2 regions of the Kitasatospora sp. NPDC059827 genome follow, and region 1 is predicted to be linked to the other one. Evidence: riboswitches for the same ligand, from Rfam matches in the RefSeq annotation. Region 1 holds a riboswitch; the other holds the start of a gene.

Evidence for each region. A riboswitch is a leader RNA that binds a small molecule or an ion and turns the genes downstream of it on or off. The one in region 1 is predicted to bind glycine.
Region 2: linked by a shared signal. The riboswitch ahead of gcvT (glycine cleavage system aminomethyltransferase GcvT) and the one ahead of gcvP (aminomethyl-transferring glycine dehydrogenase) in region 1 are both predicted to bind glycine.

What each region holds. Positions count from the first base shown of each region.
Region 1 is NZ_JBHWIV010000032.1:58,080-73,859, forward strand. Features, by position in the region: gene ACFV8H_RS21320 (aminotransferase class I/II-fold pyridoxal phosphate-dependent enzyme) at 1-578, opposite strand, end outside; gene ACFV8H_RS21325 (pyridoxamine 5'-phosphate oxidase family protein) at 613-1,287, shown strand; gene ACFV8H_RS21330 (FMN-binding negative transcriptional regulator) at 1,301-1,984, shown strand; gene ACFV8H_RS21335 (sugar porter family MFS transporter) at 2,098-3,510, shown strand; gene ACFV8H_RS21340 (dienelactone hydrolase family protein) at 3,633-4,334, shown strand; gene ACFV8H_RS21345 (MFS transporter) at 4,439-5,713, shown strand; gene ACFV8H_RS21350 (HAD domain-containing protein) at 5,813-6,349, shown strand; gene ACFV8H_RS21355 (CPBP family intramembrane glutamic endopeptidase) at 6,327-7,115, opposite strand; gene ACFV8H_RS21360 (glutamate--cysteine ligase) at 7,192-8,697, opposite strand; gene ACFV8H_RS21365 (hypothetical protein) at 9,074-9,646, shown strand; gene ACFV8H_RS21370 (DUF5999 family protein) at 10,054-10,245, shown strand; gene gcvP (aminomethyl-transferring glycine dehydrogenase) at 10,393-13,293, opposite strand; glycine riboswitch at 13,530-13,633, opposite strand; gene ACFV8H_RS21380 (PRC and DUF2382 domain-containing protein) at 13,857-14,975, shown strand; gene ACFV8H_RS21385 (MFS transporter) at 15,147-15,780, shown strand, end outside.
Region 2 is NZ_JBHWIV010000006.1:144,342-160,121, reverse strand. Features, by position in the region: gene ACFV8H_RS06150 (IclR family transcriptional regulator) at 1-595, shown strand, start outside; gene ACFV8H_RS06145 (trimeric intracellular cation channel family protein) at 501-1,160, opposite strand; gene ACFV8H_RS06140 (ABC transporter ATP-binding protein) at 1,234-2,268, opposite strand; gene ACFV8H_RS06135 (ABC transporter ATP-binding protein) at 2,303-3,373, opposite strand; gene ACFV8H_RS06130 (ABC transporter permease) at 3,370-4,380, opposite strand; gene ACFV8H_RS06125 (ABC transporter substrate-binding protein) at 4,480-6,249, opposite strand; gene ACFV8H_RS06120 (ABC transporter permease) at 6,315-7,304, opposite strand; gene ACFV8H_RS06115 (enhanced serine sensitivity protein SseB C-terminal domain-containing protein) at 7,761-8,726, opposite strand; gene ACFV8H_RS06110 (enhanced serine sensitivity protein SseB C-terminal domain-containing protein) at 8,842-9,639, opposite strand; glycine riboswitch at 9,826-9,930, shown strand; gene gcvT (glycine cleavage system aminomethyltransferase GcvT) at 10,177-11,298, shown strand; gene gcvH (glycine cleavage system protein GcvH) at 11,398-11,778, shown strand; gene glyA (serine hydroxymethyltransferase) at 11,860-13,128, shown strand; gene ACFV8H_RS06090 (L-serine ammonia-lyase) at 13,264-14,631, shown strand; gene ACFV8H_RS06085 (hypothetical protein) at 14,711-14,848, shown strand; gene ACFV8H_RS06080 (MDR family MFS transporter) at 14,817-15,780, opposite strand, start outside.

The DNA.
Region 1 (15,780 bases):
GCGGGCAGCAGGTCGAGCAGGCTGCCCCAGCCCGGGTCCTCGACCGCCACCGCGTCGCCGGGGCGCAGCCAGGCGCCGAGCGTGCGCTCGATGGTGTCCAGCGCGCCGGAGGCGACGGCGATCGGGCCGCCGGGCAGTCCGTCGGCCTCGAAGGAGCTGCGGGCGAGTTCGAGCAGCCCGGGGTCGATCCGCGCCTGCCCGTACAGCACGGGTCCGGTCCGGGCGACCGCGGCCGCGAGGGCGGGGGCGAGGTCGGGCAGCAGCGCCGGGTCGGGGTTGCCGGTGGAGAGGTCGCGGGCGCGTTCGGGCACCGGGATGCGGATCTGGTCGCGGGGGGTGAGCGCGGGCCGGGGCAGGATCCGGCTGCCCTTGCGGCCGGCCGTCTCGATCACGCCCCGGTCGCGCAGCAGCCGGTAGGCGGCGGCCACCGTGTTGGGGTTGACGCCGAGCTCGACGGCGAGGTCGCGCAGCGGGGGGAGCGGGGTTCCGGGCGCGAGCTGTCCGCTGCTCACGCCCTGTTCGATGTGGGCCGCGATTTCGCTGGCGCGTCGCCCTTTCAGCGGATAGTCTCCTAGCACAAACCAGATTATGCACTAGTACATAGGGGTTGTCATGTCGACCACGCCGACGAACACCGAGGGCACCGACTACGCCCGGACCCCACGCACCACCCCCACCCGCTACAAGGACCGCGCCACCTGGGAACGCGAGGCGATCCACGCCATCCTCGACGAGGCCTACCTCTGCCACCTCGGCTTCGTCGTCGACGGCGCCCCGGTCGTCCTGCCCACGGTCTTCGCCCGGGTCGGCAGCCGGCTCTACGTCCACGGCTCCACCGGCAGCCGCCCGCTGCGCGGCGCCGCCGACGACCAGGGCCTCCAGGTGTGCCTCACGGTCACCCACGTCGACGCCCTGGTGCTGACCAAGTCCGCGTTCAACCACTCGGTGAACTTCCGCTCGGTGGTCGCCCACGGCACCGCGTACCAGGTCACCGACCCCGAGGAGCTGGACGTCGCGCTGGCCGCCATCGTCGACCAGGTCGTCCCCGGCCGCTCCGGCGAGATCCGCCCGGCCAACCCCAAGGAGCTCGCCGCCACCGCCGTGCTCCGGCTGGAGCTGGACGAGGTCTCGGCGAAGACCCGCTCGGACGGCGCCGCCGACGACCCGGCCGACGCCGACCTGCCGTACTGGTCCGGCACCGTCCCGGTCAGCACCGCCTACGGCGCCCCCGAGCCGCACGACCCGAACGTCCCGCTGCCCGCGCACATGCGCCGCTACCCCCGCTGAGGAAGGCCGTCCGATGCTGATCAGGTCCTGGGACCGGGGCGACGAGGAGGAGTGGCGCGCCTGGCTGGCCGAGGGTCGCGACTTCGGCCTGCTCGCCGCCAACGGCGGCCCCGACGAGGGCCCGGTGCTCGTCCCCACCCACTTCCTGCTGGACGAGGAGGGCGGCGAGATCCTGCTCCACCTCGCCACGCCCAACCCGCTGCTGGCCGCCGTCCGCGCCGACCCGAACGTCACCCTGGCGGTCACCGACGGCTACGCCTTCGCGCCCGGCCACTGGCGCGGCGAGCCCGGCACTCCCACCAGCTACTACGCCTCGGTGCACTTCCACTGCACCGCCGAGGTGGTGGAGTCCGCCGAGGGCAAGGCGGAGATCCTCAACCGCCAGCTGGCGCACTTCCAGCCGGAGACCCCTGAGGTCCGGGTGGTCCCCGGCCGGACGGAGTTCGGCCGGCTGCTGCCCGGCCTGCGCGGGCTCCGTCTGACGGTCCGCGAGGTGCGCGCCAAGTTCAAGTACGACGACAAGAAGCCGGCCGCCGAGCAGCACGCGATCGCCGGGCGGCTCGCCGAGCGCGCGGACGCCCCGGCGCTCCGCCGGGACCAGGACGCCGCCGCCCGCACCCAGCTGCTGCGGCGTCACCGCCGACGTCAGGAGCGGCTCCAGGAGCGGCGCACGGCCACCGCGCGCGCCGCCGACTGACCCCGTTTCACCCGATCGGTCCCCAACTCGGGCGGGTCGGCCGCCGCGCTGCTCGAATGTGAGACGAGTCCTGCCCAGCCGTCGGGGCGGGCCCGTCCACCCGGGGAGCGCGCGTGTCCACAGTCCATCACCAGCGGGCCTCCGGCGAGGCCCACCTCGGGCACGTGATCTTCATCTCGGCGGCCGCCGCGATGGGCGGCTTCCTGTTCGGCTACGACAGCGCCGTAATCAACGGCGCCGTGACGGGCATCCAGAAGCACTTCGCGGTGGGCCACGGCACCACCGCCTTCGTGGTGGCCATCGCGCTGCTCGGCTCGGCCGCCGGCGCGGTGGTCGCCGGCCGGCTGGCCGACCACTTCGGCCGGGTGCGCACCATGCTGCTGGCCGCCGTGCTGTTCGCGGCCAGCGGCGTCGGCTCGATGTTCCCGCCGAACATCGAGGCCCTCGCGAGCTGGCGCGTGGTCGGCGGCGTCGCGATCGGCATCGCCTCGGTGATCGCGCCGACCTACATCGCCGAGGTCGCGCCGACCGCCTACCGCGGCCGGCTCGCCTCCTTCCAGCAGATGGCGATCGTGCTCGGCATCACCGTCTCGCAGCTCGCCAACTACGCGCTCAACCAGGCCGCCGGCGGCGAGTCCACCGGCCACCTCGGCGGCATCCAGGCCTGGCAGTGGATGCTCGGCGTCGAGACCATCCCGGCCCTGGTGTACGGGCTGATGGCACTCTCCATCCCGGAGTCGCCGCGCTTCCTGATCGCCGACCACCGCGAGGAGCAGGCCCGCAAGGTGCTGGTCGAGGTCGAGGGCGAGGACGTCGACCTGGACGCCCGGGTCGCCGAGATCCGCGCGGTGCTGGAATCCGCCCACAAGCCCCGGCTCAAGGACCTGCTCGGCGGCCGCTTCGGCCTGCTGCCGATCGTCTGGGTCGGCATCGGCGCCTCGGTGTTCCAGCAGTTCGTCGGCATCAACGTGATCTTCTACTACTCGTCCCTGCTCTGGCAGTCGGTCGGCATCAACGAGTCCAACTCGCTGCTGATCAGCCTCTCCACCTCGATCGTCAACGTGATCGGCACGGTGATCGCGATGACCCTGGTGGACCGGATCGGCCGCAAGCCGCTGGCCCTGGCCGGCTCGATCGGCATGGCGGCCGCGCTGGGCACCGCCGCCTGGGCGTTCTCCTACCGGCACGGCACCGGCGACACCGCGACCCTGGACAACACCCACGCCACCGTCGCCCTGGTCGCCGCCCACGTGTTCGTGCTCTGCTTCGCCTTCTCCTGGGGCGTGGTGGTCTGGGTGCTGCTCGGCGAGATGTTCCCCAACCGGATCCGGGCGCTGGCCCTGTCGGTCGCGGCCTCGGCCCAGTGGATCGCCAACTGGGCGATCACGGTCAGCTTCCCGGACCTCGCCGACTGGAACCTCTCCGCGACGTACGTCATCTACGCGGCCTTCGCGCTGCTCTCCATCCCGTTCGTGGCCTTCTGCATCAAGGAGACCAAGGGCCGCGCCCTGGAGGAGATGGGCTGACCGGCCGCACCCTCCCGCTCCCCCGCCGCAGACGGCCCGACCCACCGAACGACCCAGCTCCCGAACGGCCCGACCCCCGAACGGCCCAGCCCCCGACCGGCCCGACCCACCGAGAGGAAGCCATGCCCGACCACGGCGGCCCCCGGCAGAACGTCAGCTTCCCGAGCAACGGCCGCACCGCGCACGGGTACCTGGCCCGCCCTCCGCAGGGCGTCGGACCGGGCCTGGTGGTGGTGCAGGAGTGGTGGGGGCTCACCTCGCACGTCGCGGACATGGCCGACCGCTTCGCCGCCGAGGGCTTCACCGTGCTGGCCCCCGATCTCTTCGGCGGCACCACCACCCACGACGGCGCCGAGGCGGCCCGGCTCAAGCGCGAACTCCCGGTCGAGCGGGCCGTCGAGGACCTCTCCGGCGCCGTCGGCCACCTGCTCGCGCTGGACGGCGTGGTCGGCGACGCGGTCGGCGCCGTCGGCTTCTGCATGGGCGGCGGCTTCGCCCTGATGCTGGCGGCCCGGGCCGGCGACGCGGTGGCCGCCGCGGTCCCCTTCTACGGCCTCCCGGCGGACCCCGACTTCGACTACCGCGGCCTGACCGCCCACGTCCTCGGCCACTTCGGCGAACTCGACGGCTCGATCCCGATGGCCGCCGTGGACGAGGCGGCCACCCGGATCGGCGAGGCCACCGACGTCCGCCCCGAGATCCACTTCTACCCGGCCGGGCACGCCTTCATGAACGACGAGAACCCGCTGGGCACCTACGACGCCCTCCAGGCCCGGATCGCCTGGCGCCGCACCGTCACCTTCCTCTGGGGCCACCTGGGCTGACGCCCCGCCCCACCGGCCCCGCCCCACCCGCCGGCGCCCGCCCCCACCGGTTCGGGTGCGAAATCCGGATGACACCGGTACGAACTCCGACCATAGTCACCCGGGTGCCGACCCCACTCCCCCGCCGCCCCACCTGGGCGAGCCGCAACTTCCGCATCCAGACCGCCGCCACCGTGATCAGCGGCCTCGGCAACGCCGGCGCCCCCATCGCCACCGCCTTCGCCGTCCTCGGCAACGGCGGCGGCGCCACCGAGGTGGGCTACGTCACCGCCGCGCGGCTGCTGCCCACCGTGCTGTTCCTGCTGGTCGGCGGCACCCTCGCCGACCGGCTCCCGCGCCACCACGTGATGGTCGCCGCCAACCTGTTCAGCGCCGCCTCCCAGGCCGTGCTGGCCGCCCTGGTGCTGGCCGGGAACGTCCAGCTGTGGCAGCTGCTGGTGCTCTCCGCCGCCGGCGGCGCCGGCTACGCCCTCTACTCCCCCGCGGCCGGCGGCATGATCATGCAGGCCGTCCCCCAGGAGCACGCCGCCCGCGCCTTCGCGGTCTTCCGGATGGGCCTGAACGCCTCCCAGATCGGCGGCGCCGCCCTCGGCGGGGCGCTCACCGCCGCCGTCGGCCCCGGCTGGGTGCTGGCCCTGGACGCCCTCTGCTTCCTGGTCGCCGCCTCCCTGCGCTTCTTCCTGGAGCCCGAGTCCGCGCCCGCCCCCTCCGGCGGCGGCATGCTGCGCGACCTGCGCGAGGGCTGGCGGGAGTTCGCCTCCCGCCGCTGGCTGTGGGTGATCGTGCTGCAGTTCGCCGTGGTGGTGGCCTGCATCAACACCGTCGAGGCGGTGTACGGGCCGACGGTGGCCGACGAACGCCTGGGCGGCGCGGGCGCCTGGGGCCTGGCGATGTCCGCGTACGGCGTCGGCCTGGTCGTCACCGGCCTGCTGATGGCCCGTTGGCGTCCCCGCCGGATCCTGCTGGTCGGCAACTGGGGCGTGTTCCTGTTCGGCGCCCCGGCCCTCGCCCTGGCCGCCGGCGCCCCGCTGCCGCTGCTGATCGCCGCGATGTTCCTGTCCGGGGTCGGCGTCACGGTCTTCGGCGTCAACTGGATGGTCGTGCTCCAGCAGGAGATCCCGGAGGAGATGTTCTCCCGGGTCTCCGCGTACGACGAGCTCGGCTCCTACTCACTGGCCCCGGTCGGCACCGCGCTGGCCGGCCCGGCCGCGGCCGCGCTCGGCCTCTCCGGCGCGCTGTGGGCCTGCGCGGCGCTGTGCCTGCTGCTGAGCGCCGTCGTCCTGATCGACCCGCAGATCCGCCGGCTCTCCCGCCGCGACCCGCAGGGAAGCACCCCGGACGCACCGGTGCCCGCCGGCGAACCCGCGCCCGCGCCGTGAGCGCCCTGTGCGCCCCGCGTGCGCCCGTCGGAAAGCAACCATCGGGGCCGACGGTTCGTCCGACCGGGTAGGAAGATCCATCCACTTGGGGGCCCACCGGTGCCGAAGCCACTGCTGTTCCTGGACGTCGACGGGGTGCTGAACCCGGTCTGCCCGCCTCCGGACGCCGGGTTCGACACCCACACCCTGCTCGGCTACGCCGTCCTGCTCTCCGCCGAGCACGGCGCCTGGCTGCGCGAACTCGCCGGGACGTACGAGCTGGTCTGGGCCACCACCTGGGAGGAGCACGCCAACACCCACATCGCCCCGGCGATCGGCCTGGACCCGCTCCCCTTCGTCCGCTTCACCGACTACGTCCCGCAACCCGGCGACCCGCACGTCCCGTTGATGCAGCTGTTCTCCGCCCGCAAGTGGGCGCCGCTGCTGCGCTACGCCAAGGGCCGCCCGTTCGCCTGGGTGGACGACGTCATCCCGTCCCGGCTGGTCCGCCGCTCGCTGTGGCGCCGGGACCGCCTGCTGCTGCCGATCGATCCCGGCCGGGGCCTGGAGCGCCGGCACGTCGACCGGCTGCTCGCCCGCCCGCCGCGCAGCCAGGCCCTGCCGGGATCACCGGTCAGGGGGTCGGCAGCCAGCTGACGTGCCCGGCGAGCAGCGCGTACCCGACGAAGGCCACCGTGTCGATCAGCGCGTGCGCCGCCACCAGCGGCATCACCCGCCCCCAGCGCCGGTACAGCAGGCAGAACACCGCCCCCATCACCATGTTGCCGACCAGCCCGCCGACCCCCTGGTACAGGTGGTACGAGCCGCGCAGCACCGAGCTGGCCACCACCACCGCCGGCCAGGACCATCCCCGCTGCCCCAGCCGGCGCAGCAGGTAGCCGAGGACGACGACCTCCTCCAGGATCGCGTTCTGCCAGGCCGACAGCACCAGCACCGGCACCCGCCACCACACGTCCGGCAGTCCGGAGGGCGCCACCGTCAGGTTGTACCCGGCCGCCTGCGAGGCCAGGTACAGCACCAGCCCGGAGCCGCCGATCGCCGCCGCGACGGCCGCGCCCCGGCCCAGGTCGCGCAGCTTCTCCCGCAGGTCGAAGCCCAGCACCCGCAGCGAGGCGCCCTCGCGCACCAGCAGGTAGCCGACCAGCACCACCGGCATCAGCCCGCGCCCGATGTAGTACAGCTGCCAGACCAGGTCCAGCCAGGGCCGCCCGGGCGCGCGCGAGCCGTTCAGGGTGGCGACCTGCTGCCCGAGCTGGAGCGGTTCGGTGAGCGAGCCCGCGAAGCTGATCAGCGCGCTGATCCCGCTGGCCCCGAGCGAGAGGCCGAGGACGACCAGCAGTTCCACGCCGAGCAGGCGTCGGTCGGGCCGCACGGTCTCCGGCACGGTCGGGCGGGTCGTCACGGGTGCTCCAGCGGACGGACGGTCGCTCCGGTCGTCGGCCGACGACCGGGGCGATCATCCTGACACAGCGGCGGGCTCAGCCCACCGGCCAGGTGTGCACCGGTTCGCCGCCGCGCATGTGCTCGGCGTAGCGCCTGGTCATCGCGGCGAGCGCGGCCGGGCGGTCCATGCCGTACTGCTCGCGCAGCCGGTGGAAGGTGGCGCTCTGCCAGGAGGCGCCGTTGGTGCGGCGCAGGCAGCGCTGCTCGATGATCCCCAGGTAGCGGTCCCGGTCGGCGGGCTCCACGCCCCACTCGTCCAGCCCCTGGTAGGCCATCGGCAGCAGCTCGTTGAGCACCAGGTCGACCGCCGACACCGTCTGCAGCCCGCCGCCGCGGCCGGCCCGGCCGGGGCGCGGCCACTGGAACACCGCGTCGATGCCGTACCGGGCGCCCTGGCGGAAGTTCTCGTCCGCCCGCTCGAACGGCAGCCGGGTCCAGACCGGCCGGGGCTGCTCGGCGAGCACCCGCACCAGCCCGTAGTAGAAGGCGGCGTTGGCCAGCGTGTCGGCCACCGTCGGCCCGGCCGGCAGCGCCCGGTTCTCCACCCGCAGGTGCGCGACCCCGCCGGAGACGTCGTACACCGGGCGGTTCCAGCGGTAGATGGTGCCGTTGTGCAGCCGCATCTCGGCGAGCCTGGGCGCGCCGCCGGAGGCCAGCACCTTGAGCGGGTCCTCGTCGTCGCAGATCGGCAGCAGCGCCGGGAAGTAGCGCAGGTTCTCCTCGAACAGGTCGTACGCCGAGTCCACCCAGCGCTCGCCGAACCAGGTGATCGGGCGCACGCCCTGGGCCTTGAGCTCCGCCGAACGGGTGTCGCAGGCCTGCTGGAAGAGCACCGGACGGGTCTCCCGCCACAGCTCCCGCCCGAACAGGAAGGGGGAGTTGGCGCCGAGCGCGAGCTGCGGCCCGCAGATCGCCTGGGCGGCGTTCCACACCGAGGAGAACCGCTCCGGGGTCACCTGGAGGTGCAGTTGCAGCGAGGTCGCGGCGGCCTCGGCGACCATCGTGATGGACTCCAGCTGGAGGTGCTCGACGCCCTCGATGTCCAGCGCGATGTCCTCCCCCCGGGCGGCCAGAATCTGGTCGCTGAGCAGGCTGTAGCGCTGGTTGTGGCTCATCGCGTCCAGCCCGGTGTGGTCGTTCTCCAGGGTCGGCAGGATGCCCACCATGACGATCCGGGCGCCGGCCTCGGCCGCCTGCCGGTCGGCGTACCGCAGCCCGGTGTCGATCTCCTCGCGCAGTTCCTCGAAGACGTGTCCGCAGAGCCGGTGCGGCACGATGTTGACCTCGATGTTGAACTGGCCCAGTTCGGTCTGGAAGTCGCTGGACCCGATCGCACTCAGCACCTGGGCGTTGCGCATGACCGGCAGGCCCTGTTCGTCGGCCAGGTTGAGCTCGATCTCCAGCCCCATCACGGCCCGCGGCCGGTCGAAGCGGTCCTCGCGCAGCATCCGCCCGAGCGCGTCGAGGCAGGCCTGGAGCTTGAGCCGGTACTGCTGCCGGTCCGCCAGATCCGCCCGTGTCGCCACGACCTTCTCGCCCACGGTCCCCTCCTCCTGAGACACCCGGCCGGTCGACCGTGCCAGCATCATGCCCACCTCGAAGATCGATACCCGAATGCTTGTACTGGCTTGCATTGCAAGGCATCTGACGGGAATTCAGGTCATCTGCAGACTTGCCCGCCGCCACCGCCTGTGATAAACAGATCACCCTGCGCATTTGTTCGATGAAGCCGCTGAGTTCGCACTGCGCTCCGGCCGGTCCGCTCCCGCCCCGAGTCCCTCGTCGACGGCGGAGACCGCGCCGGCGCCGCGATCCTGCACAACCGGACAAGGCCGGCCCCCGTCACCGTGGACGCACCGAGCCGCGCCGGTATGCCGCACTCGCACGCCGATCTCGCTTGGAGAGGCGGACCCCGCCATGACCCTGCAGACCCCCCAGCCCCCACCGAGTGCCCTGCGCGCGGTCCTGGGCGCGCTCGACTCGGAGACCGCGCTGCGCCAGCCCGCCGCCGCCGCGCTGCGTCACCCGACCGGTCCACTGCTCCCCGCGCACCCGCTCGCGGTGCACGTCCTGGACGGCCCGCGCCCCGAGCTCCCCGCCGCCCGGCGCACCGGCTGGCGCTTCCTGATCAAGGACGGCCCCGACGTGGCCGCCGCCGCCGAGGTGGTGCAGAGCCCCGAGGGCCACACCTTCTCCCACTTCACCGCCGGCCCGTACCTCTCCTCCACCGTCCGGGCGCTGCGCGAGGCCTGGCAGCTCGCCCAGGGCTCCCGCTCCCGCCGCCAGCCCCGGCTGCTCACCTTCCCCGGCCAGTACGCCACCGCGCTCTGGCTGCACAGCCCCGACGCCGGCCCGTCCGCCGACCTGCTGATCCCGCTGGCCCCGGCCCCGCTCGGCGTCACCGCGCACCGCGCCTACCCGGCCGCCGAACTGCTCCCGCTGCTCGCCCGCGCCCCGCTGGCCGGATCCCTGCTGCTCGGCTCGCCCTGAGGACGCGCACCGCACCGGCCGTCGGGCACCGCGCCCGGCGGCCCTTCGCCGCGCCCGCCCCGCCCGCCGCCCTCACCCGAACGGCCACTACCCGGACGGGCCATCCGCCATGGCCCTCTCGGGCCATGCCCCGACTGGCCCACCGGTGCGCGATTTCTCCCCGGCCCCACCTGAACGGGTGATCTCTGCCCCGGAGTTGTGGCGCATGTCACGAAATTGCTGCGCGCGCGTCCGCAGATGCCGACACTGGGAACCAGCGTGGAAGGACCCCCTGTCCTACCCACTTGAGTGCTGGCCAAACCTGACCGGCACGCGGACAGGATCCGACCACCACGGCGGCCCCGGACGGCTCGACCTCCGGGGACCGCACCACGGGGAGGATCGCAGAGCGAAGCGAGGGTACGCGTATGTGCCAGCACCGTCCTGAGTGCCCGACGGCCGAGTCCGAGGACCGCGAAGCGGCCGAGCCGGTGGCCTGCCACCCGGAGCAGGGCTGGAGCCTGCTCTGCAACGGCGTCCTCCTGTTCGAGGACACCGGAGAACTGCTGCCCGACGGCCGGGTGATCGCCCCGCGCCGCCCGGTCGCCCACGCGGCCTGAGCCCGCGCCGGCCTGCGCCGCCCGCGCCGCCCGCGCCGCCACGGCCCGAGCCCACGCGGCAACCCGTCCGACACCCGCACAGCGCACAAGGGCAGGGCCCCGGCAGAAACGTTCTGCCGGGGCCCTGCCTCGTGCCTGCGCGGTCGATCAGACGCCGTACTCGTCCAGCGGCGGGCAGGAGCAGACCAGGTTGCGGTCGCCGTACGCGCCGTCGATCCGGCTCACCGGCGGCCAGTACTTGTCCGCCGGGTTCACGCCCGCCGGGAAGACCGCCTCCTGCCGCGAGTAGCCGTGCGCCCAGTCGCCGGCCAGCACGGCGGCGGTGTGCGGGGCGTTGCGCAGCGGGTTGTCGTCGGCCGCCCACTCGCCCGAGCCGACCTTGTCGATCTCGCCGCGGATCTCGATCATCGCGTCGCAGAACCGGTCGATCTCGTGCAGGTCCTCGGACTCGGTCGGCTCGATCATCAGCGTGCCGGCCACCGGGAAGGACATCGTCGGCGCGTGGAAGCCGTAGTCGATCAGGCGCTTGGCGATGTCGTCCACCGTCACGCCCGTCTCCTTGGTCAGCGGGCGCAGGTCGATGATGCACTCGTGCGCGACCAGCCCGCCCGGGCCGGTGTAGAGCACCGGGAAGTGCGGCGCGAGGCGCTTGGCGATGTAGTTGGCGTTCAGCACGGCGACCTGGGTCGCGTGCTTGAGGCCCTCGCCGCCCATCAGCCGGACGTACGCCCAGGAGATCGGCAGGATCGCCGCCGAGCCCCACGGCGCGGCCGAGATCGGGCCGACGCCGGTGGCCGGGCCGGCCTCCTCCTGGAGCGGGTGGTTCGGCAGGTACGGCGCCAGGTGGGCGCGCACCGCGACCGGGCCGACGCCCGGGCCGCCGCCGCCGTGCGGGATGCAGAAGGTCTTGTGCAGGTTCAGGTGCGAGACGTCCGCGCCGAACTTGCCCGGCTTGGCCAGGCCGACCAGGGCGTTCAGGTTGGCGCCGTCGACGTACACCTGGCCGCCGGCCTCGTGCACCAGGGCGCAGATGTCGGTGATCTGGGTCTCGTACACGCCGTGGGTCGACGGGTAGGTGACCATCAGCACCGACAGGTTGTCACGGTGCTGCTCGATCTTGGCCTTGAGGTCCTCGACGTCCACGTCGCCGTCGACCAGGGTCTTCACCACGACCACGCGCATGCCGGCCATCACCGCGGAGGCGGCGTTGGTGCCGTGCGCCGAGGACGGGATCAGGCAGACGTCGCGCTGGGCGTCACCGTTGGCGTGGTGGTAGGCGCGGACGGCCAGCAGGCCGGCCAGCTCGCCCTGGGAGCCGGCGTTCGGCTGGATCGAGACGGCGTCGTAGCCGGTGACCTCGACGAGCTGCTGCTCCAGCTGGCGGATCAGGGTCAGGTAGCCCGCGGCCTGGTCGACCGGCGCGAAGGGGTGCAGCTGGCCGAACTCCGGCCAGGTCACCGCCTCCATCTCGGTGGTGGCGTTGAGCTTCATGGTGCAGGAGCCCAGCGGGATCATGCCACGGTCCAGCGCGTAGTCCCGGTCCGACAGGCGGCGCAGGTAGCGCAGCATGGCGGTCTCCGAGCGGTGGCTGTGGAAGACCGGGTGGGTCAGGTACTCGTCCTCGCGCAGCAGCGCGGCCGGCAGCGCGTCGGCGGCCTCGGCGACCTCGACCGCGGGGACGCCGAACGCGGCCCAGACGCCGGCCAGGTGCTCGCGGGTGGTGGTCTCGTCGGCGGAGACCGAGATCCGGTCCTCGCCGTCCTGGAACACGTTGATGCCGTTGGCGCGGGCGGCGGCGGCGATCTCGGCGGCGCGGCCCGGGACGACGGCGGTGACGGTGTCGAAGAACTCGCCGTGCAGCAGCTCGACGCCGCCGGCCCGCAGGCCCTCGGCGAGGGCGGCGGCGTAGCGGTGGGTGCGGCGGGCGATGTCGGCCAGGCCGTCCGGGCCGTGGTAGACGGCGTACATCGAGGCCATCACGGCGAGCAGCACCTGGGCGGTGCAGATGTTGCTGGTGGCCTTCTCGCGGCGGATGTGCTGCTCGCGGGTCTGCAGGGCCAGGCGGTAGGCGCGGTTGCCGTCGGCGTCGACGGAGACGCCGACCAGGCGGCCGGGCAGCGAGCGGGCGTACTCGGCGCGCACCGAGAGGTAGCCGGCGTGCGGGCCGCCGAAGCCCATCGGGACGCCGAAGCGCTGCGAGGTGCCGCAGGCGATGTCGGCGCCCAGCGCGCCCGGGGACTTGAGCAGGGTCAGCGCCAGGAGGTCGGCGGCGACGGCGACGATCGCGCCCAGGCCGTGCGCCTGCTCGATCACCGCGGTGAGGTCGCGGACCACACCGGTGGCGCCCGGGTACTGCAGCAGCACGCCGAAGACGCCGCGCTCGGCGATCTCGGCCGGGATGCCCTCGGACAGGTCGGCGACGACGACCTCGACGCCGGTCGGCACGGCGCGGGTGTTGATCACCGCGACGGTCTGCGGCAGGGTCTCGGCGTCGACCAGGAAGACGCCGCCCTTGACCTTGGTGACGCGGCGGGCCAGGGCCATCGCCTCGGCGGCCGCGGTGCCCTCGTCCAGCAGCGAGGAGCCGGAGGTGGGCAGACCGGTCAGGTCGGAGACCAGGGTCTGGAAGTTGAGCAGGGCCTCCAGGCGGCCCTGCGAGATCTCCGGCTGGTACGGGGTGTACGCGGTGTACCAGGCCGGGTTCTCCATGACGTTGCGCAGGATCACCGGCGGGGTGAAGGTGCCGTAGTAGCCCAGGCCGATCATCGGCTGGAGCACCTGGTTGCGGCCGGCCAGCTCGCGCAGCTCGGCGAGGACCTGCGCCTCGCTGCGGCCGGCGGGCAGGTCCAGGGCGGTGATGGAGCGGATCGCCTCGGGAACGGCGGTGGCGGCGAGCTCGTCCAGCGAGCCGTAGCCGACGGAGGCCAGCATCTTCTCCTGCGCGGCGGCGTCGGGGCCGATGTGGCGGTTCTCGAAGGGGCTGGCCAGCTCAAGCTCGGTGAGGGTCGAGGCGCTGGTGGGGCGTCCCGCGTTCGGCTGGGCGTTCATGGTGGTCGAGGCCTCCTGGTCACGGACCGGCGGGGGTACGCACGCCGGCCGGTCGCGCCGCTGCGGACAGCGGACCGACCTGGGCGGGCGGACCCGAAAGGCCTCCCCCTCTGTCATCGGGACCTGAGAGCTTCGCCCGCACGCCGCGCGATGGCGCGCCGTCGGCTTGCACCGTCGGTGAGGGTGGTGATCGTCGGCTCCCGCGCCGGCGGTCCTGCCCTGCTTTCCAGAGTGACCTATCCCGCACGGTACGGATGCCTGAGAGATTCCGGGGAGGAGTTGCTCCTTCGGCGCCCCGACCAGCGGTTTTCACTGTCGGGGACTCTCCCGAGCGGGCTCGGCGGTCGCGGCCCAGGGTACCAGCGGGAGGGCTTCCGATCACGGGTGCGTCCGGTCACTCCGGGTCTACGCGCGTCCCCCGGACGGCCCAGCGCGAAGCCCGTCCGGCGCACCCCGGTCGCGCGCGTCCGATTGATGGCTTTTGGTGTGAAGTGGCGGACGGGACGGGTGCTCCGGCCGTCTCACCTGCGGGAGTTCCGCAGGCGCAGCGCTTGGAGGAAAGAGTGCAGACCGACATCGACCCCAGGGACCTCATCGGCCACAAGGCGGTCGACCGCAACGGGGACAAGATCGGCACGGTGGACGAGGTGTACCTGGACGACGCCACCGGGCATCCGGAGTGGGCGGCCGTCCGCACCGGCATCTTCGGCCGGGACGCCTTCGTCCCGCTCACCACGAGCGAGTTCTCCGGCGAGGAGCTCCGGGTGCCGTACGACAAGTCGCTGGTGAAGGACTCGCCGGACTTCGGCGTGGGCCAGCACCTGTCGCCGGCCCAGGAGCTCCAGCTCTACCGCTACTACGGCCTCGACACCCCCGTGGACGGCCGTCCGGCCGCCGCTGAGCCCGCCCGGGACGACCGGCCGGACCTCGACTTCGGCACCACCACGGCCGCCGCGGCCGCCAAGCCGACCGCCTTCCACTCCCCCGACCCCGCCCCGGCCGCGACCGCGACCGCGACGGGCACGACCACCATGACCAGCGCCGGCACGACCCACACCAGCACCGACACCGCCACGGAGGCCCACGTGCGGACCCTCAGCACCCCCGCACCGATCGCCAACGGCACCGTCCTGGCGCCGGCCGCCGCCCACCTGGCCGAGCCGAAGCCGCAGCCCGCCGCGACCACCCCGGCCGCGAACGGCACCGCCGCCTCCTCCGCCCCCAGCGGCCCGGTCGAGATCACCTGCCGCGAGGAGCGGCTGGACATCACCACCGAGTGGCACGTGCTGGGCACCGCGAAGCTGCGCAAGTACGTGACCAGCGAGCAGGTCGAGCGCCGCGTCCCGGTGGTCCGCGAGCGGGTCCGGGTGGAGCGGATGCCGGTCAGCGACGCCGAGCTGGCCTCGCTGACCGAGAAGGAGATCGACGAGGCGGTCGAGGAGGTCACCCTCCGCGAGGAGCGGCCGGTGGTCCGCAAGTACCTCGCCCCGATCGAGCGAGTCCGCCTGGTGGTGGAGCGCTACACGGAGGAGGAGGTGGTCCGGGACGAGCTCCGCCGCGAGCACGTCGAGGTCCACGACGACACGGCCGCCACCGCGCCGGGCGGGGCGGGCGAGGCGGGTGAGGCGCTCGTCCACGCGGCCGACGGCTCCCGGCCCGCCGCCCTGCGCCCGCTGGCCTGACCTCCCCGTTCTCCGCCCGTTCCACGAGGGCCCCGGACTCCGGTCCGGGGCCCTCGTGTTGCGCCGCAGTTCCCCACTTTGCCAAACCTTAACCACTCGATATTTGACATCATGAACTATCCACCCGCACAGTTACTTGAGTTCATTCACTATGTACGGGAGGAAGCAACCGTGAGTGAGGCACCACAGCCCACCACTGCGGCCGAGAAGCAGAGCAACGCCCGGGTCCTGCCGGCCCTCATCCTGGCGATGCTGTCCTTCAGCGTGGTGCAGACCGCGGTCGTCCCGATCCTGCCGTCGCTGGCCAAGGAACTGGACGTCTCCGGGTCGAACATCACCTGGCTGATGACCGCCAACCTGCTGTCCGCGGCCGTGCTGACTCCCCTGCTGGGCCGCTTCGGCGACCTCCGGGGCCGCAAGCCCATGCTGCTGATCTCGCTGGCCGGCCTGATCGCCGGTTCGGCACTGGCCGTCTGCACCCACTCCTTCACCTGGCTGATCGTCGCCCGCGTCCTCCAGGGCGCCGGCGGTGGCGTGATGCCGCTGGCGATCAGCATCGTCCGTGACGAGCTGCCCAAGCAGAAGGTGACCGGCGGCGTCGCCGCCATCAGCGCCTCGATGGGCGTCGGCTCCGGCCTCGGCCTGGTCGCGACCGGCCTGCTGCTGGAGCACTGGAACTACAAGTCGATCTTCTGGATGGGCCTGGCCTTCGGCCTGCTCGCCATCGCCCTGGTCGCCTTCCGGGTCCCGACCGACCCGGTGACCGACAAGGAGGGCGGCGCCGACCCGCTCGGCGCGCTCACCC
Region 2 (15,780 bases), on a different contig from region 1:
CCGGGTGCTGTCGCTGGCGCACCGGGCGCTGGAGGACTTCGACGTCCGGCAGGTCGCCGCGCCGTACCTGGCCGCGCTGAACGCGCGCTGCGGCTACACCGTCCAGCTGGCCGTGCTGCACGACGGCGAGGTGCTCTACCTGGACGAGGTGGCCGCGCCCTCGGCCGCCCGGCCGCCGCGGATCGGGCGCCGCGCCCCGGTGACCGGGACGGCCGTCGGGCGGGTGCTGCTCGCCGGGCTGCCGGAGGACGGCGTCCGCGAGGAGGAGCTGCCGGCCGAGCTGGCGGCGGTGCGCCGCCGGGGCTGGGCGGCCGAGTCGGCCGAGCACCGGGAGCCGGTGACCTGCGTGGCCGCGCCGGTGGCGGGCAGCGGCGGGCGGACGGTCGCGGCCTGCGCGCTGAGCGCCCCGGCCGGCCAGGTGCCGCCGGCCGAGCTGGCCCGGATGCTGCCGGAGCTGCTCTGCACGGCCGAGGCGATCTCGCTGGCCTGCGGCGGCTCGCCTACTCCTCGCTGGTGCGAGAACCGTTGCGGTGCCAGGCCCGCGGGGCACGCCAGCCGTACTTCAGGGCGAGCATCCGCAGGACGAAGGCGGTGAGCGCGGCGGCGGTGCCGGTGGCGCCGGTGAGCCGGTCGGCCCCGATCAGCACGGCCACCAGGGCGGCGCCGACCAGGGCCGGGACGGCGTAGATCTCGCGGTCCCAGCGCAGCAGCGAGGGGATCTCCCCGGCCAGCACGTCGCGGATCACCCCGCCGCCGGCCGCCGTCACCATGCCGAGCGCGATCGAGGCGACGGCGCCGAGCCCGTAGTCGTGCGCCTTGGCGGTGCCGGTGACGCAGAACAGGCCGAGGCCGAGGGCGTCCAGGGTCTGCACGGAGCGGTTGATCCGCTCGACCTCGGGGTGCAGGAAGAACACCACGAGGCCGGCGGCCAGCGGGGTCACGAAGTAGCCGAGGTTGGTGAACGCCGCCACCGGGGTGGCGCCGATCACCAGGTCGCGCATCACCCCGCCGCCGAGGGCCGTGACCTCCGCCAACACGCAGATCCCGAAGATGTCCATGTTCTTGCGGACGGCGAGCAGCGCCCCGGAGAGGGCGAAGACGAAGATGCCGACGAGGTCCAACGATTGCTGCACGTCGGAGGGGAAGATCTGCGAGGTCACGGGAACAACTATGACCTGCGCGGAACCTTCCCCTCCGCTCGCAGCGTCAGTCGGCCTGGTTCTCGGGCCGCGCCTATGCGTTCTCGGGGAAGTGGCACGCCACCTGGTGGCCGGTCCGCAGTGCCGTCAGCGGCGGTTCCTGGCTCGCGCACACGTCCTGCGCCTTCCAGCAGCGGGTGCGGAACCGGCAGCCACTGGGCGGGTTGATCGGCGAGGGCACGTCGCCCTTGAGCAGGATCCGCTCGCGCCCGCCCTGCTGGCGCCGGCGCGGGTCCGGCACCGGGACGGCCGACATCAGGGCGGTGGTGTACGGGTGCATCGGGCTGCGGTAGAGCGAGTCGCGGTCGGCGATCTCGACGATCTTGCCGAGGTACATCACCGCCACCCGGTCGGAGACGTGCCGGACCACCGAGAGGTCGTGCGCGATGATCAGGTAGGTCAGGCCGAGCTCCTGCTGGAGGTCGTCGAGCAGGTTGACCACCTGCGCCTGGATCGACACGTCCAGCGCCGAGACCGGCTCGTCCGCGATGATCATCTTCGGCTTGAGCGCGAGCGCCCGGGCGATGCCGATGCGCTGGCGCTGGCCGCCGGAGAACTCGTGCGGGTAGCGGTTGTAGTGCTCGGGGCTGAGCCCGCACAGCTCCAGCAGGTCCTGGACGGCCTTCTTGACGCCGCCCTCGGGGTGGACCCCCTGCAGCTTGAACGGCGCGCTGACGATGGTGCCGACGGTGTGCCGCGGGTTCAGCGAGGAGTACGGGTCCTGGAAGATCATCTGGATGTCGCGGCGCAGCGGCCGCATCGCCCCGGTGCCCAGGTGGGTGATGTCGGTGCCCTCGAACTCGACCGTCCCGCCGGTGGGTTCGTCGAGCCGGGTGACCAGCCGCCCCATCGTCGACTTGCCGCAGCCGGACTCGCCGACGACGCCCAGCGTCTCGCCGGCGTTGACGGTGAAGTCGATGCCGTCGACGGCCCGCACCGCGCCGGTCTGGCGCCGCAGCAGTCCGCCGCGGATCGGGAAGTGCCGGGTCAGGCCGGTGACCTTCAACAGCGGCTCGCGCTCGGGGGCGGGCGCCGGTGCAGGGATGGTGGCCCCCTGAGTGTCCGTCATCGGTTCTCTCCAGAATGGTGGTACGGGGCCGGGCTCACAGCCGGGGCGCGATCTCTTCGGCGAAGATGCGGTGCCGCTCGTCGGCCGCCAGGTGGCAGGCCGCGAAGTGCCCGGGCGCGGCCTCGGTCAGCACCGGGACCTCGCCCGTGGAGCGCCCGCCGGTCAGGTCGGCGTACGGGCAGCGCGGGTGGAAGGCGCAGCCGGACGGCACGTTGATCAGGCTGGGCGGGGTGCCCCGGACCGGCACCAGCCGGTCCTGCAGTTCCCGGTCCAGGCGCGGCATCGAGCCCAGCAGGCCCCAGGTGTAGGGGTGTTCGGGCGCGTCGAAGAGGGTCTCGGCGGGCCCGCGCTCGATGCACTTGCCGCCGTACATGACCAGGATGTCGTCGGCGAGCTCGGCGACCACCCCGAGGTCGTGGGTGATGATGATGACGGCGGAGCCGAACTCCTGCTGGAGGTCCCGGATGAGGTCCAGGATCTGCGCCTGGACGGTGACGTCCAGGGCGGTGGTGGGCTCGTCGGCGATCAGCAGCGAGGGGTCGTTGACCAGGGCCATGGCGATCATGGCGCGCTGGCGCATGCCGCCGGAGAACTGGTGCGGGTAGTCGTCCACCCGGCGGTCCGGCTGCGGGATGCCGACCCGGTCGAGCATCTCGATCGCGCGGGTCCTGGCCTGCCGCTTGGAGGCCTGGGGGTGGTGGACCCGGTAGGCCTCGACGATCTGCTGCCCCACCGTGTAGTAGGGGTGCATCGCGGTCAGCGGGTCCTGGAAGATCATCGCCAGTTCCCGGCCGCGCAGTTGGCGCACCCGGTCCGGCCCGGCCGCGATCAGGTCCTCGCCGTCCAGCCGGATCTCGCCGCTGATCCGGGCCCGCTTGGAGCGGTGCAGGCCCATGATGCCGAGCGAGGTGACGGACTTCCCGGAGCCGGACTCGCCGACGATGCCGAGGGTGCGGCCCTTGTGCAGGTCGAAGCTGACCCCGTCCACCGAGCGGACCAGGCCGTCGTCGGTGTCGAAGTGGATCCGCAGGTCGCGCACGGACAGGAAGGGGTCGCCCGGAGAGCTGGACGCGGCGTCCGCCGGGTTCTTCTGGAGGTCGGTCACGAGAGCCTCACGCGGGGGTCGACGAGGGCGTACAGGAGGTCGACCACGAGGTTGCAGGCGACGATGAAGAAGGCGGCCAGCAGGGTGACGCCGAGGATCTTGGGCAGGTCGTTGTCGGAGATCGCCTGGACGGCGAACTGGCCGATGCCCTTGAGCGAGAAGACCTGCTCGGTGATCAGCGCACCGCCGAGCAGCAGACCGAGGTCCATGCCGAAGATGGTGACGATCGGGGTGAGCGCGGAGCGCAGGCCGTGCTTGACCACCACCTTGCGCTCGGCCAGGCCCTTGGCCCGGGCGGTGCGGATGTAGTCCTCGCTCATCGTCTCCAGCATTCCGGCGCGGGTGAGCCGGGCGTAGAGCGCGGAGTAGAGGAAGGCCAGCGAGACCCACGGGAGGATCAGGTTGCGGGCCCACATCAGCGGGTCGGCGGTGAAGTCGACGTACTCCAGGTTGTCCAGGATCGGCCACTCGTAGCTGAACACGGTCAGCAGCAGGGCGCCGGTGAAGAAGACCGGGAGCGAGACGCCGGCCAGGGCGATGCCCATGGAGAGCCGGTCGAAGATCGAGCGCGGCTTGAGGGCGGAGATCACGCCGGTGGTGACGCCGGAGACCAGCCAGAGCACCGCCGCGCCGATGGCGAGCGAGATGGTGACCGGGATCCGGCTGGTCATCTCCGGCCAGACCTCCAGGTGGTTCTTGAAGGAGTAGCCGAAGCAGGGCACGTGGCAGGTGGCCGGTTCCGGGCCGAACTTGTACTCGGCGCCGGTGACCAGCGCCTTGAGGAAGTTCCAGTACTGGGTGTACAGCGGCTGGTCGAAGCCGAGGTTCTGCTTGACCGCCTGGATCGCCTCGGGCGAGGGGTTCTTCCCGATGTACTGCGCGGCCAGCTGGTCGGTGGTCTCGCCGGCGATGCGCGGGAGCAGGAAGAAGATCGCGAAGGTGACCGCGCTGACGACGACCAGCAGCGCCGCGGCCGCGAGGATCCTGCGGATGATGTAGGCAAACACAGTTGGGCGGCTCCGGCGGCCCGCCGCCGTCCGGGATCTTCCGGACGGCGGCGGGCGCCGCTGCCTTCACCTGCCTTCAGGGATGCGGAGCCAGGCTCTTTACTTGGTGGTGCCGATGTTCAGGTAGTCGTACTCACCCGAGAAGGCCGGGGTGGACGCCAGGTTGGTGGCGCTGTCCGGGCGGTACAGGAAGACCTTGAAGTCCGTCAGCGGGACGTACACCGCGTTCTCCATGACCTTCTTGTCGATGTCGCCGTAGATCTTCTCGCGGGCGGCCCGGTCCGGGTTGACCGCGGCGTCGTCCAGCATCTTGTTGACGGCCGGGTCGTTCAGCTGGGCCAGGTTGCTGTTGCCGGAGGCCTTGATCGCGCGGCCGTCGACAATCTGCTGCAGGAAGCCGTAGCCGGTCGGCCAGTCGGCGCCCCACTGCATCATCATCAGACCGATGTTGTGGTCCTGGGTGTACTGCGGCGCACCGGCCGAGTCGGTCAGGTACTTGCCCTGCGGGAACTGCTGGATCTCGGCGTTGATGCCGATGTTCTTGAGCTGCGCCTGGATCGCGGTGGCCGCGGCGACCTCGGTCGCGCGCTCGGTGCGGGCGGACAGCACGGTGGAGAAGCCGCCGTCCTTGCCGCAGGCCTTCAGGGCGTCCTTGGCCTTGGCCTGGTCACCCTTGTTGTCCTTGGTCTCGAACAGGTTGAAGTCCTGGTGGCCCGGGATGTCCGGCGGGAGCACGGTGTTGGCCACCTGGCCGCGGATCGGGCCGCCGAGCGCGGTCTGCACCGCGACCTTGTCGACCGCGAACTGGACGGCCTTGCGGCACTCGATGTTGTCGAACGGCGCGACCTTGGTGTTGATCGCCATGTAGACCAGGCGGCCGCCGTAGGCGTTGTCGGTCTTCGCCTTGAGCTTCGGGTCGCGCAGGATCTGCGCCTGGGTCTGCGGGTCGACGCCGCCGCCGACCAGGTCGACCTGGGCGTTGCCGGCCAGCAGGTCCTTGTCGATGGTGGCCTGGTCGATGTTCATCTTGAGCACGATCTTGTCCGCGAGCTGCTTGCGGATCGGGTCGGTGCTCTTGTCCCAGTTGGTGTTCGGGACCAGGACGGCCTGCTTGCCGTCCTCGTAGGACTGGAACTTGTAGGTGCCCGAGGAGACGACGTGCTTCACGTAGTCGGCACCGGTGTCCTTGGCCTGCGGGACCGGCACCGTCTGCGGGGCGCTGACCAGGTAGTCGAAGTCCGCGAAGGGGTGCTGCAGGTGGAAGACGATCGTGGTGTCGTCCGGCGTCTCGATCGACTTGAGGTCGCCGGTCTTGTCCTTGTACGGACCCTGGTACGGCGTGGGGTTGTCGACCAGCAGGTCGTGGAAGTACGTCGGGCCGTTGGAGTTCACCTCGGGCGCGAAGTTCGAGCGCTCCACGGCGTACTTGACGTCCTTGGAGCTGATCGGGGTGCCGTCGTCGTACTTGAGGCCGGCGCGCAGCTTGTACGTCCAGGTCAGGCCGTCCGCGCTGGGCTGGCCCAGCGACTCGGCGAGGTCCGGGACCAGCTTGTTGCCGTCCGCGCCGGCGGCCGGGTTGAAGGTGGTCAGCGGACGCCCGTACAGGCGCGAGAAGTTGTAGATGTAGGCGTAGTAGGTGTTGCCCGGGTCGAGGGAGTCCGGGGTGCCCTTCATCTCGTAGGTGACCGTCCCGCCCTTCTTGTCCGAGGCGTTGACGATCTGCTTGGTGGCCGCGTCGGCGCCGCCACCGTTGGAGTCGGCCGAGTTGGAGCTTCCGCTGGCGCTCTTCGGGCTGGACGAGCAGCCGGTGACGACCAGGACCGCGGCAGCGGCCACGGCGGTCAACGCGACGGTACGGGACCTACGCATGGATGGGATCAACCCCTTGAGGATGTGGAGGAGGGAGGGCCTGGCGCCTGCGCATTGACGCAGGGTCAGTTGCTCTTGGGATCGAGGGCGTCACGCAGCCCGTCGCCGAGCAGGTTGAACGCGAGCACGGTGATGAAGATCGCGACACCGGGGACCACCATGTACTGGGGGTCGACCTGGTAGTAGTTCTTCGCGTCCGCCAGCATGCCGCCCCAGGAGGCCTGCGGGGGCTGGATGCCGACGCCGAGGAAGCTCAGCCCGGCCTCGAAGAGGATGTTGGTCGGGATCAGCAGGGTCGAGTAGACCAGGATCGGGCCGACCAGGTTGGGCAGCAGTTCCTTGAACAGGATGAACGGGCCGCGCGCACCGAGGCTGCGGGCCGCGTGGACGAACTCCCGCTCGCGCAGCGAGAGGGTCTGTCCGCGCACGATCCGGCCCATGTAGGGCCAGTTGAAGAAGCCGATCACGAAGATCAGCACCAGGATGTGCAGCGGCAGGCCGTGCAGGCCGAACGCGCCGCCCTGGAGCGAGGCGGAGATCGCGATGGCGAACAGCAGCAGCGGGAACGCCAGGAAGACGTCCATCAGCCGGCTGATCAGGGTGTCCACCCAGCCGCCGTAGTAGCCGGCCATCACTCCGAGCACGGTGCCGATGGTGTTGGAGAGCACGGTCGCGCCGAAGGCGACCAGCAGGGAGACCCAGGAGCCGTCGACCACGCGGGAGAGCAGGTCGCGGCCCTGCAGCGGGTCGATGCCGAGCAGGTGGTCCCCGCTCATCCCGCCCCAGTCCCCGAGCGGGAGTCCGCCGAGGTTGGCGTCCAGCAGGTCCGGGTTCGGCTGGTCGGGGTCGAGCCCGAACAGGGCCTCGATCGGGCCGGACAGGACGGCCAGGAGGATCAGCAGGATCACCACGACGCCGCCGGCGACGGCGGCCTTGTCCCGCTTGAAGCGGGTCCAGGCGATCCGACCGAGGGAGCGGCCCTCGATCGTCTTGGCCGGGCTCGGGGAGGCGGGCGCCTCGGGTTCGTTCCCGGCGGTAGTGATGGGTGCGGTCATGGTCAGTTGGTCCCCTCGCCGACGGTGGCCGGCCCACGGGTGCCGGGCGCCGGCTTCGGCGGTACGGCTGCGGACGTGCGGAGGTGCTAGGAGCAGGTGGTCGCGGCAGTGCGTCGTGCACGGGCAATGCCTCCACGCGGGATGGGCGTCGCGTGGATCGAGCGGTCGGCGTGCGCGTTCACCTTCGTGGGGTTTCCAGTACGCGCGATGCGTTGCGCAGAACTCTCTGTCATCCGAACTGGCTTGCGCCAGCCCTGACAACCGACAGATGCCCAACTGTGATCTGCCTGCATGCACGCCTCCGATCTTCGGCATATACCTCTTCACATGGGTGTAACTGCCATGTCAAGCTGCCTCTGCGGAGAGTGGGGAAATTCGTCCGGAAAGCACCGAAGCCGACCTGATGGTGAATCAAGTCGGCTTCGAGTGACAGATTGTGGTTATCGGGTTTGGTGATCAGCGCCCGGGGTAGCCGGGCCACTGCGGCTGGGCCTGCTGCCCCCAGCCCGGCGCGGGCGGCTGGGTGCCGTACGCGTAGCCCGGCATCGACTGCCCGGGTACCGGCTGGCCGGGCACCGGCCGCCCCGGCATCGACTGGCCCGGGTACGGCTGCGGCACCGGCGGGTACGGGCCGGTCTGCGGACGCCCGGCCTCCCGGTCGAAGAACGGCCGCGCGTTGGCGCGCATCCACAGCGCCACCGGGTCGAACTCGTCCGCCATCGCCACCGTGGACACCGCGAGCCCCTCCGGGGCCACCGCGATCGCGCGCTGCATCAGCGCCCGCACCGCTTCCACGGCCGGCGGCGAACTCTCGTACAGGTCGAGGCCGATCGCCAGGTACGGCTCCCCCACCGCCGGCTGCACCCAGGCCCGGCGCAGCGCCCGCACCGCGCGCACCTCACCGGCCTGCCGCTCCAGCAGCGCGAAGAACTGCTGCGCGTCGACCTGCGGCTCGCTCAGCTTCAACGGACCGGCCGGCAGCCGGTCCAGGCCCGCGGCGACCCGCCGCAGGTCCGCCCAGGGCACGCCGACCCCGCCGCCCGGCGCGTGCGGGTTCAGCCACAGGCCCCAGCGGGTGCGGTACAGCGAGGCGGCGATCTCCCGCCCCGAGATGACCTCGTGGGCCCGGGCCCAGCCGGAGGCCGTCAGCTGCTCGGGGGAGGTGACGGCCGGCGCGTAGCCGTGACCGCTGATCTCCATGTTCCCGTACTGCGCGTCCGGGCTGCCCGGCGTGCCGTGCCAGAGCAGCATCCAGACCTGGCCGTCGGCCAGCGCGTGCAGCAGCCGCTCGTACGCGTCGAAGCGCTCCGGCGCGACCTCGCGCAGAGCCTGCTCCAACCCGCCCGGGTCCGCGCCCGGGCGCCCGGCCGGTGCCTGGCCCCAGGGCCCCGGCGCCCCGCCCGCTCCCGTTCCCGCACTCATGCGCCCACCTCGCCGCGCCTCTTTCCTGAACCCGCCGGCCCGTCAGCCGCCTGCACGCACCCTATGGCGCGGCACCGGCCGCCGCCACGGCGACGTGCCTGTGAAGGATCCCCGCTCACACCCGCGAGTAGAAGGGCATGACCCGGGTCGACAGCCACTCGACCACCGGGTCGTCGGCGAGGTCGAGCAGCACGAGGTGGACGCCACCCGGCAGCGGTGCGGTTCCCAGGGCTCGGCCGAGCGCCTCGTTCACCGCCCCCGGGTCGGCCGGGGCCGCCGGATCGAGCTGCACGCCCACGAACATCACGGTCGGCTCGCCCTCGATGCTGGCCAGCGCCCGGCGCGCGGTCAACACCCCCGGCAGGGTCGACAGTTCGGCCCGGCAGGCGGCCAGGAAGTGCTCCGGGTCCTCGCCCGGCACCGGCTCGCGCAGGGCCACCCGACCGCCGGTCGGCCCCTCCGGCTGCTGCTCCCAGCGGTCCTCCCGGGGGCCGCGGCGCAGCTCCGCCACGCCCTGCGGGGGCACCGGGATGCCCACCGCCGCCTCCGGGTTGACCGCGATGCCCACGCCCAGCGGCAGCCCGCGGGCGAACTCCCAGGCCGGCGCGACGGCGAAGGCCATCCCCGGTGCCTGCTGCAGGAACACCTCCTGCGAGGAGAACACCGGTACGTACGGGGCCCCGGCCAGCTCGACGGTCGGCAGGTCCAGCGACTGCCCGGCCGGGTCGCCCCCGGCCGGCAGCGGGATCCACACCTGGCTGCGGGCCAGCACCTCGATCACCCGCGGGGTCGCCCCCGGGTCGCCCAGCGCGGCCGTCAGCACCTGCTCCAGCTCGTTCGCCGGCCACGCGCCGCCCGACGGCGCCGCCTGCGGCCCGCCCCACCCCTGCTGCTGCTCCACCGGGTACTCCATGCGCCGCCGATCCGGCCCAGGGCCGGGTCGGCCGCCCACTGCTGCGCCGACGCGATGATTTTAGGGCCCGGGTCCGCCCGACCGCGGTGTGACCGGGTCCCCTCTCCCCTCCTCCGCGAGGACGTGCCATGATGTGCGCGTCCGACGGCATGCGCCGCGGGCCCCCACAACTCCACACCGGCCGCTCGAACCCGCGCGGGAGAGCCCGGAATGCCCCTCAGGGGGCACAGCCGGCGCCGAAGGAGCAAGTCCTCCCCGGAATCTCTCAGGCCCCCCTACCGCGCGGGTTAGGCACATCTGGAAAGCGGCGCACGACCCGGTCGCGCGCCCACCCACGGTGCAAGCCGCCGTCCTGTCCCCGATGCTGGAACCAGCCGACGCTGGTGCCGGCTGCGGGCAGGTGGGCGGTGAAGCTCTCAGGTTCGACGACAGATGGGGAGACCCACGCCGCCGCATGCCCGCGCGCGGGGTCGGTCCCCGAGCGGGTCCGGTCCGGCGCGCGCACCCCTGAGTGCCCCGACCGAGGAGTTCCTGGCCATGTCGTCCCTCCGCCTGACCGCGCTCGACGCGCTGCACCGCGCCCTCGGCGCGACCATGACCGACTTCGCCGGCTGGGACATGCCGCTGCGTTACGGCAGTGAGCGCGAGGAGCACCTCGCGGTCCGCACCAAGGCCGGTCTGTTCGACCTCTCGCACATGGGCGAGATCACCGTCACCGGCCCGCAGGCCGGCGAGATGCTGGACCACGCGCTGGTCGGCTTCGTCTCCGCGCTCGGCGAGCTGCGCGCCCGCTACACCATGATCTGCGCCGAGGACGGCGGCATCCTGGACGACCTGATCGTCTACCGGCTGCGCGAGGACGCCTTCCTGGTCGTCGCCAACGCCTCCAACGCCCAGCTGGTGCTGGACGAGCTGATCGCCCGGGCCAAGGGCTTCGACGCCGTCGTCACCGACGACCGCGACACCTACGCGCTGATCGCCGTCCAGGGCCCGGAGGCCACCGCGATCCTGGCGGAGACCACCGACGCCGACCTGCCCGGCCTCAAGTACTACGCGATCCTCCCGGCCACCGTGGCCGGCCGGGACGTGCTGCTGGCCCGCACCGGCTACACCGGCGAGGACGGCTTCGAGATCTTCTGCGCCCCGGCCGACGCCGAGCCGGTCTGGCGGGCGCTGACCACCGCCGGCGAGGGCCGCGGCCTGGTCCCGTGCGGCCTGTCCTGCCGCGACACCCTGCGCCTGGAGGCGGGCATGCCGCTGTACGGGCACGAGCTGTCCACCGACCTGACCCCGTTCGACGCCGGTCTGGGCCGGGTCGTGCGCTTCGACAAGACCACCAACGAGGGCGCGTTCGTCGGCCGCAGGGCGCTGGAGCAGGCCGCCGCCGCGGCCGAGACCAACCCCCCGAAGGTGCTGGTCGGCCTGGTGTCCGAGGGCAAGCGGGTCCCGCGCGCGGAGTACACGGTGGTCTCCACCGAGGGCGCCCCGATCGGCCGGATCACCTCGGGCGCGCCGTCCCCCACGCTGGGCAAGCCGATCGCGATGGCCTACGTGGACGCGGCCCACGCCGCCCCCGGCTCCACCGTCGCGGTGGACGTCCGCGGCAAGCACGAGCCGGTCCAGGTCGTGGCGCTGCCGTTCTACAAGCGCGCCCGCTGAGGCCGTCGCCGCCCCTCGTTTTCCCATCGGCGCACGTCGGAGCCGTCCGTGCGGCGGCCCGCTGCGTCGTACCCGCTTCCCATCCTGGAGAATGACGCCATGAGCAACCCCCAGCACCTGCAGTACACCAAGGAGCACGAGTGGCTGACCGCCGCCGAGGACGGTGTCTCGACGGTCGGCATCACCAAGCACGCCGCCGACGCGCTCGGTGACATCGTCTACGTGCAGCTCCCCGAGGTCGGCGACACGGTGACCGCCGGCGAGACCTGTGGCGAGCTGGAGTCGACCAAGTCGGTCAGCGACCTGTACTCCCCGGTGACCGGCGAGGTCACCGAGGTCAACCAGGACGTCCTGGACGACAACAGCCTGGTCAACAGCGCCCCGTTCGAGGGCGGCTGGCTGTTCAAGGTCCGCGTGGAGGCCACCGACACGCTGCTCAGCGCCGCCGAGTACGACGCGCTCACCCACGCCGAGGGCTGAGCCCCGCCGGGGCGGGCCGCAGCACGGCGGTCCGTCCCGCTCCCACCGTCCCTCCGCTCTCCTCCCCGGGAAGACCACACCATGACGGTTCTCAACCAGTCCCTGCACGCCCTCGACCCGGAGATCGCCGCCGCGGTCGACGCCGAGCTGCACCGCCAGCAGACCACGCTGGAGATGATCGCCTCCGAGAACTTCGCCCCGGTGGCGGTCATGGAGGCCCAGGGTTCGGTGCTCACCAACAAGTACGCCGAGGGTTACCCCGGCCGCCGGTACTACGGCGGTTGCGAGCACGTCGACGTGGTCGAGCAGATCGCGATCGACCGGGTGAAGGCCCTGTTCGGCGCCGAGCACGCCAACGTCCAGCCGCACTCGGGCGCGCAGGCCAACGCCGCCGCGATGTTCGCGCTGATCCAGCCGGGCGACACCATCCTGGGCCTGAGCCTGGCCCACGGCGGTCACCTGACCCACGGCATGAAGATCAACTTCTCCGGCAAGCTCTACAACGTGGCCGCGTACCACGTCGACGAGAAGACCGGCCAGGTCGACATGGCCGAGGTCGAGCGCCTGGCCAAGGAGCACCAGCCGAAGCTGATCATCGCCGGCTGGTCCGCCTACCCGCGCCAGCTGGACTTCGCCGCGTTCCGCCGGGTCGCCGACGAGGTCGGCGCGCTGCTCATGGTGGACATGGCGCACTTCGCCGGCCTGGTGGCCGCGGGCCTGCACCCGAACCCGGTGCCGTACGCGGACGTGGTCACCACCACGACCCACAAGACCCTGGGCGGCCCGCGCGGCGGCGTCATCCTGTCCAAGGCCGAGTGGGCCAAGAAGATCAACTCCGCGGTCTTCCCGGGCCAGCAGGGCGGTCCGCTGGAGCACGTGATCGCGGGCAAGGCCGTCGCCTTCAAGGTCGCCGCCTCGGAGGACTTCAAGGAGCGCCAGGAGCGCACCCTGGAGGGCGCCAAGATCCTCGCCGAGCGCCTGCTCCAGGCCGACGTCGCCGAGGCCGGCGCCTCGGTGCTGTCCGGCGGCACCGACGTCCACCTGGTCCTGGTCGACCTGCGCAACAGCCAGCTCGACGGCCAGCAGGCCGAGGACCGGCTGCACGAGGTCGGCATCACGGTGAACCGCAACGCCGTCCCGAACGACCCGCGCCCGCCGATGGTCACCTCGGGCCTGCGGATCGGCACCCCGGCCCTGGCCACCCGCGGCTTCCGGGCCGAGGACTTCCGCGAGGTCGCCGACGTCATCGCCGAGGCGCTCAAGCCCGCCTTCGACGAGACCGTCGCCGCCGCGCTCAAGGCCCGGGTCACCGCCCTGGCCGAGAAGTACCCGCTCTACCCGAACCTCTAGTTCGGCCGCGGGTGACCGGCCTCACTCCGGCCGGACACCTGTCACTCCGGGGCACCGCGCACACTGGAAGTGCGCGCGGTGCCCCGTTCCGTGCACCGCCCAGTCCCTCCACGAGACCAGACAAGGACGTCCCCCGTGGCCCTCAGTGTCTTCGACCTCTTCTCCATCGGCATCGGCCCGTCGAGCTCCCACACCGTCGGCCCGATGCGCGCCGCCCGGATGTTCGCCCGCCGCCTGCGCTCCGAAGGCCTGCTGGAGCAGGTGACCGCCGTACGCGCCGAGCTGTACGGCTCGCTGGGCGCCACCGGCCACGGCCACGGCACCCTGAAGGCCGTCCTGCTGGGCCTGGAGAACAACTCGCCCCGCACCGTCGACGTCGACCAGGCGGACAAGGACGTCGAGCGGATCGCCGCCGAGAAGCGGATCAACCTGCTCGGCGAGCGCCCCATCGACTTCGACCCCGACAGCCAGGTGATCCTGCACCGGCGCCGCTCGCTGCCGTACCACGCCAACGGCATGACCCTGTGGGCGTTCGCGGCGGACGGCTCGACGCTGCTGGAGAAGACCTACTACTCGGTCGGCGGCGGCTTCGTCGTGGACGAGGACGCGCTCGGCGCGGACCGCGTCAAGCCCGACGACACCGCGCTCAAGTACCCCTTCCGCACCGGCGACGAGCTGCTCCGGCTCAGCCGGGAGACCGGGCTGTCGATCTCCGGCCTGATGCTGGAGAACGAGAAGGCCTGGCGCAGCGAGGAGGAGATCCGCACCGGGCTGCTGGAGATCTGGTCCGTGATGCAGGAGTGCGTGCGGGCCGGCATGAGCCGCGAGGGCATCCTGCCGGGCGGGTTGAAGGTCCGCCGCCGGGCCGCCTCGGGCGCCCGGGCGCTGCGCGCCGAGGGCATCGGGCCGGCCAACGCGATGGAGTGGGTGACCCTCTACGCGATGGCGGTCAACGAGGAGAACGCCTCCGGTCGTCGGGTGGTCACCGCCCCGACCAACGGCGCAGCGGGCATCATCCCCGCCGTCCTGCACTACTACCTGAACTTCATCCCGGGTGCGGACGAGGACGGCATCGTCCGCTTCCTGCTCGCGGCCGGCGCCATCGGCATGCTCTTCAAGGAGAACGCCTCCATCTCCGGCGCCGAGGTCGGCTGCCAGGGCGAGGTCGGCTCCGCCTGCTCGATGGCCGCGGGCGGCCTCGCCGAGGTCCTCGGCGGCAGCCCCGAGCAGGTCGAGAACGCCGCCGAGATCGGCATCGAGCACAACCTCGGCCTCACCTGCGACCCGGTCGGCGGCCTGGTCCAGATCCCCTGCATCGAGCGCAACGGCATGGCCTCGGTCAAGGCCGTCACCGCGGCCCGGATGGCGCTGCGCGGCGACGGGCGCCACCACGTCTCGCTGGACAAGGCGATCAAGACGATGAAGGAGACCGGGGCGGACATGAAGATCAAGTACAAGGAGACCTCGCGCGGCGGCCTCGCCGTGAACGTCATCGAGTGCTGATCGCGGCCCGCTGACGAGCCCCCGGACGGACCCCGTCCGGGGGCTCCCGCGTACCCGGGGCGGACGGTACGGTTCGGGCGTGAAATTCATCGGTGCGGGGGTCCGGTCGATCATGATGGCCGTGACCATGGGCGATCCGTTGTGGCCGGCGGTGACGCTCTTCCTGGTCTCGATCGCCGTCGCGGTCATCGTGTTCGCGCTACGCCACCGGTCGTGACGCCGCCGCTCGGGGGCGGGGCCGGGTCGGCGGGCGGGGCCGGGTTCGGGTTTGCAGCCGGGTTCGGGTTCGGCCGGGCCAGGAGGGCGACCGCCGTCGCCACCGCCGCCAGGCCGAGGCCGCCGGCCACCGCGCCGTGCAGCCCGCTGGTGACCGCCGTGCCGACGGCGTCCCGGACGGCCGGGGGCAGGCCCGCCAGCGTGGCCGGGGTGAGCCCCCCGCCGCCGGTCAGGTGGGCGGCGTCGGCCGGGCTCAGCCGCGCCTCCAGGCCGGCGGTCAGCCGCGCCGTGTAGACCGCGCCGAGGGCGGCCATGCCGAGCGAGCCGCCGAAGCTGCGCAGCAGGGTCACCACGCCCATCGCCGCGCCCATGTCCTGGCGCGGCACCGCGCCCATCGAGGTCAGCATGGTGCTCTGCATCAGCAGCCCGATGCCGATCCCGGCGACCGCCGTGAGCCCGGAGGCCACCGCCACCGGTGTGTCCGTCCCCAGGAACAGCAGCAGCACGGACCCGGCCAGGGTCAGCGCCCCGCCCAGCACCGGGTAGCGCCGTTCGCCGCCGGGCCGGCCCATCAGCCGGGCGGTGACCAGCTGGGTGCCCATCATGCCGAGCATCAGCGGCAGCAGGAGCAGCCCGCCGGTGGTCGGTGTCGCGCCCTGGACGAACTGCAGGTACTGCGGCAGGTAGCCGATCAGGGCGAGCATCACCGCGCCGGCCAGGAAGCCCAGCACCTGGGCCACCGAGAAGTTGCGGCTGCGGAACAGCGCGGGCGGGATCAGCGGCCCCGGGGCGCGCAGTTCGACCGGCACGAAGACGGCCAGCGCGACCACCGCAACCACGCCCGTGCCGAGGATCAGCGGCGAGGTCCAGGCGTACGTCGTCCCGCCCCAGCTGCTGACCAGGGTGAGTCCGAGGATGCCGGTGGTCAGCAGG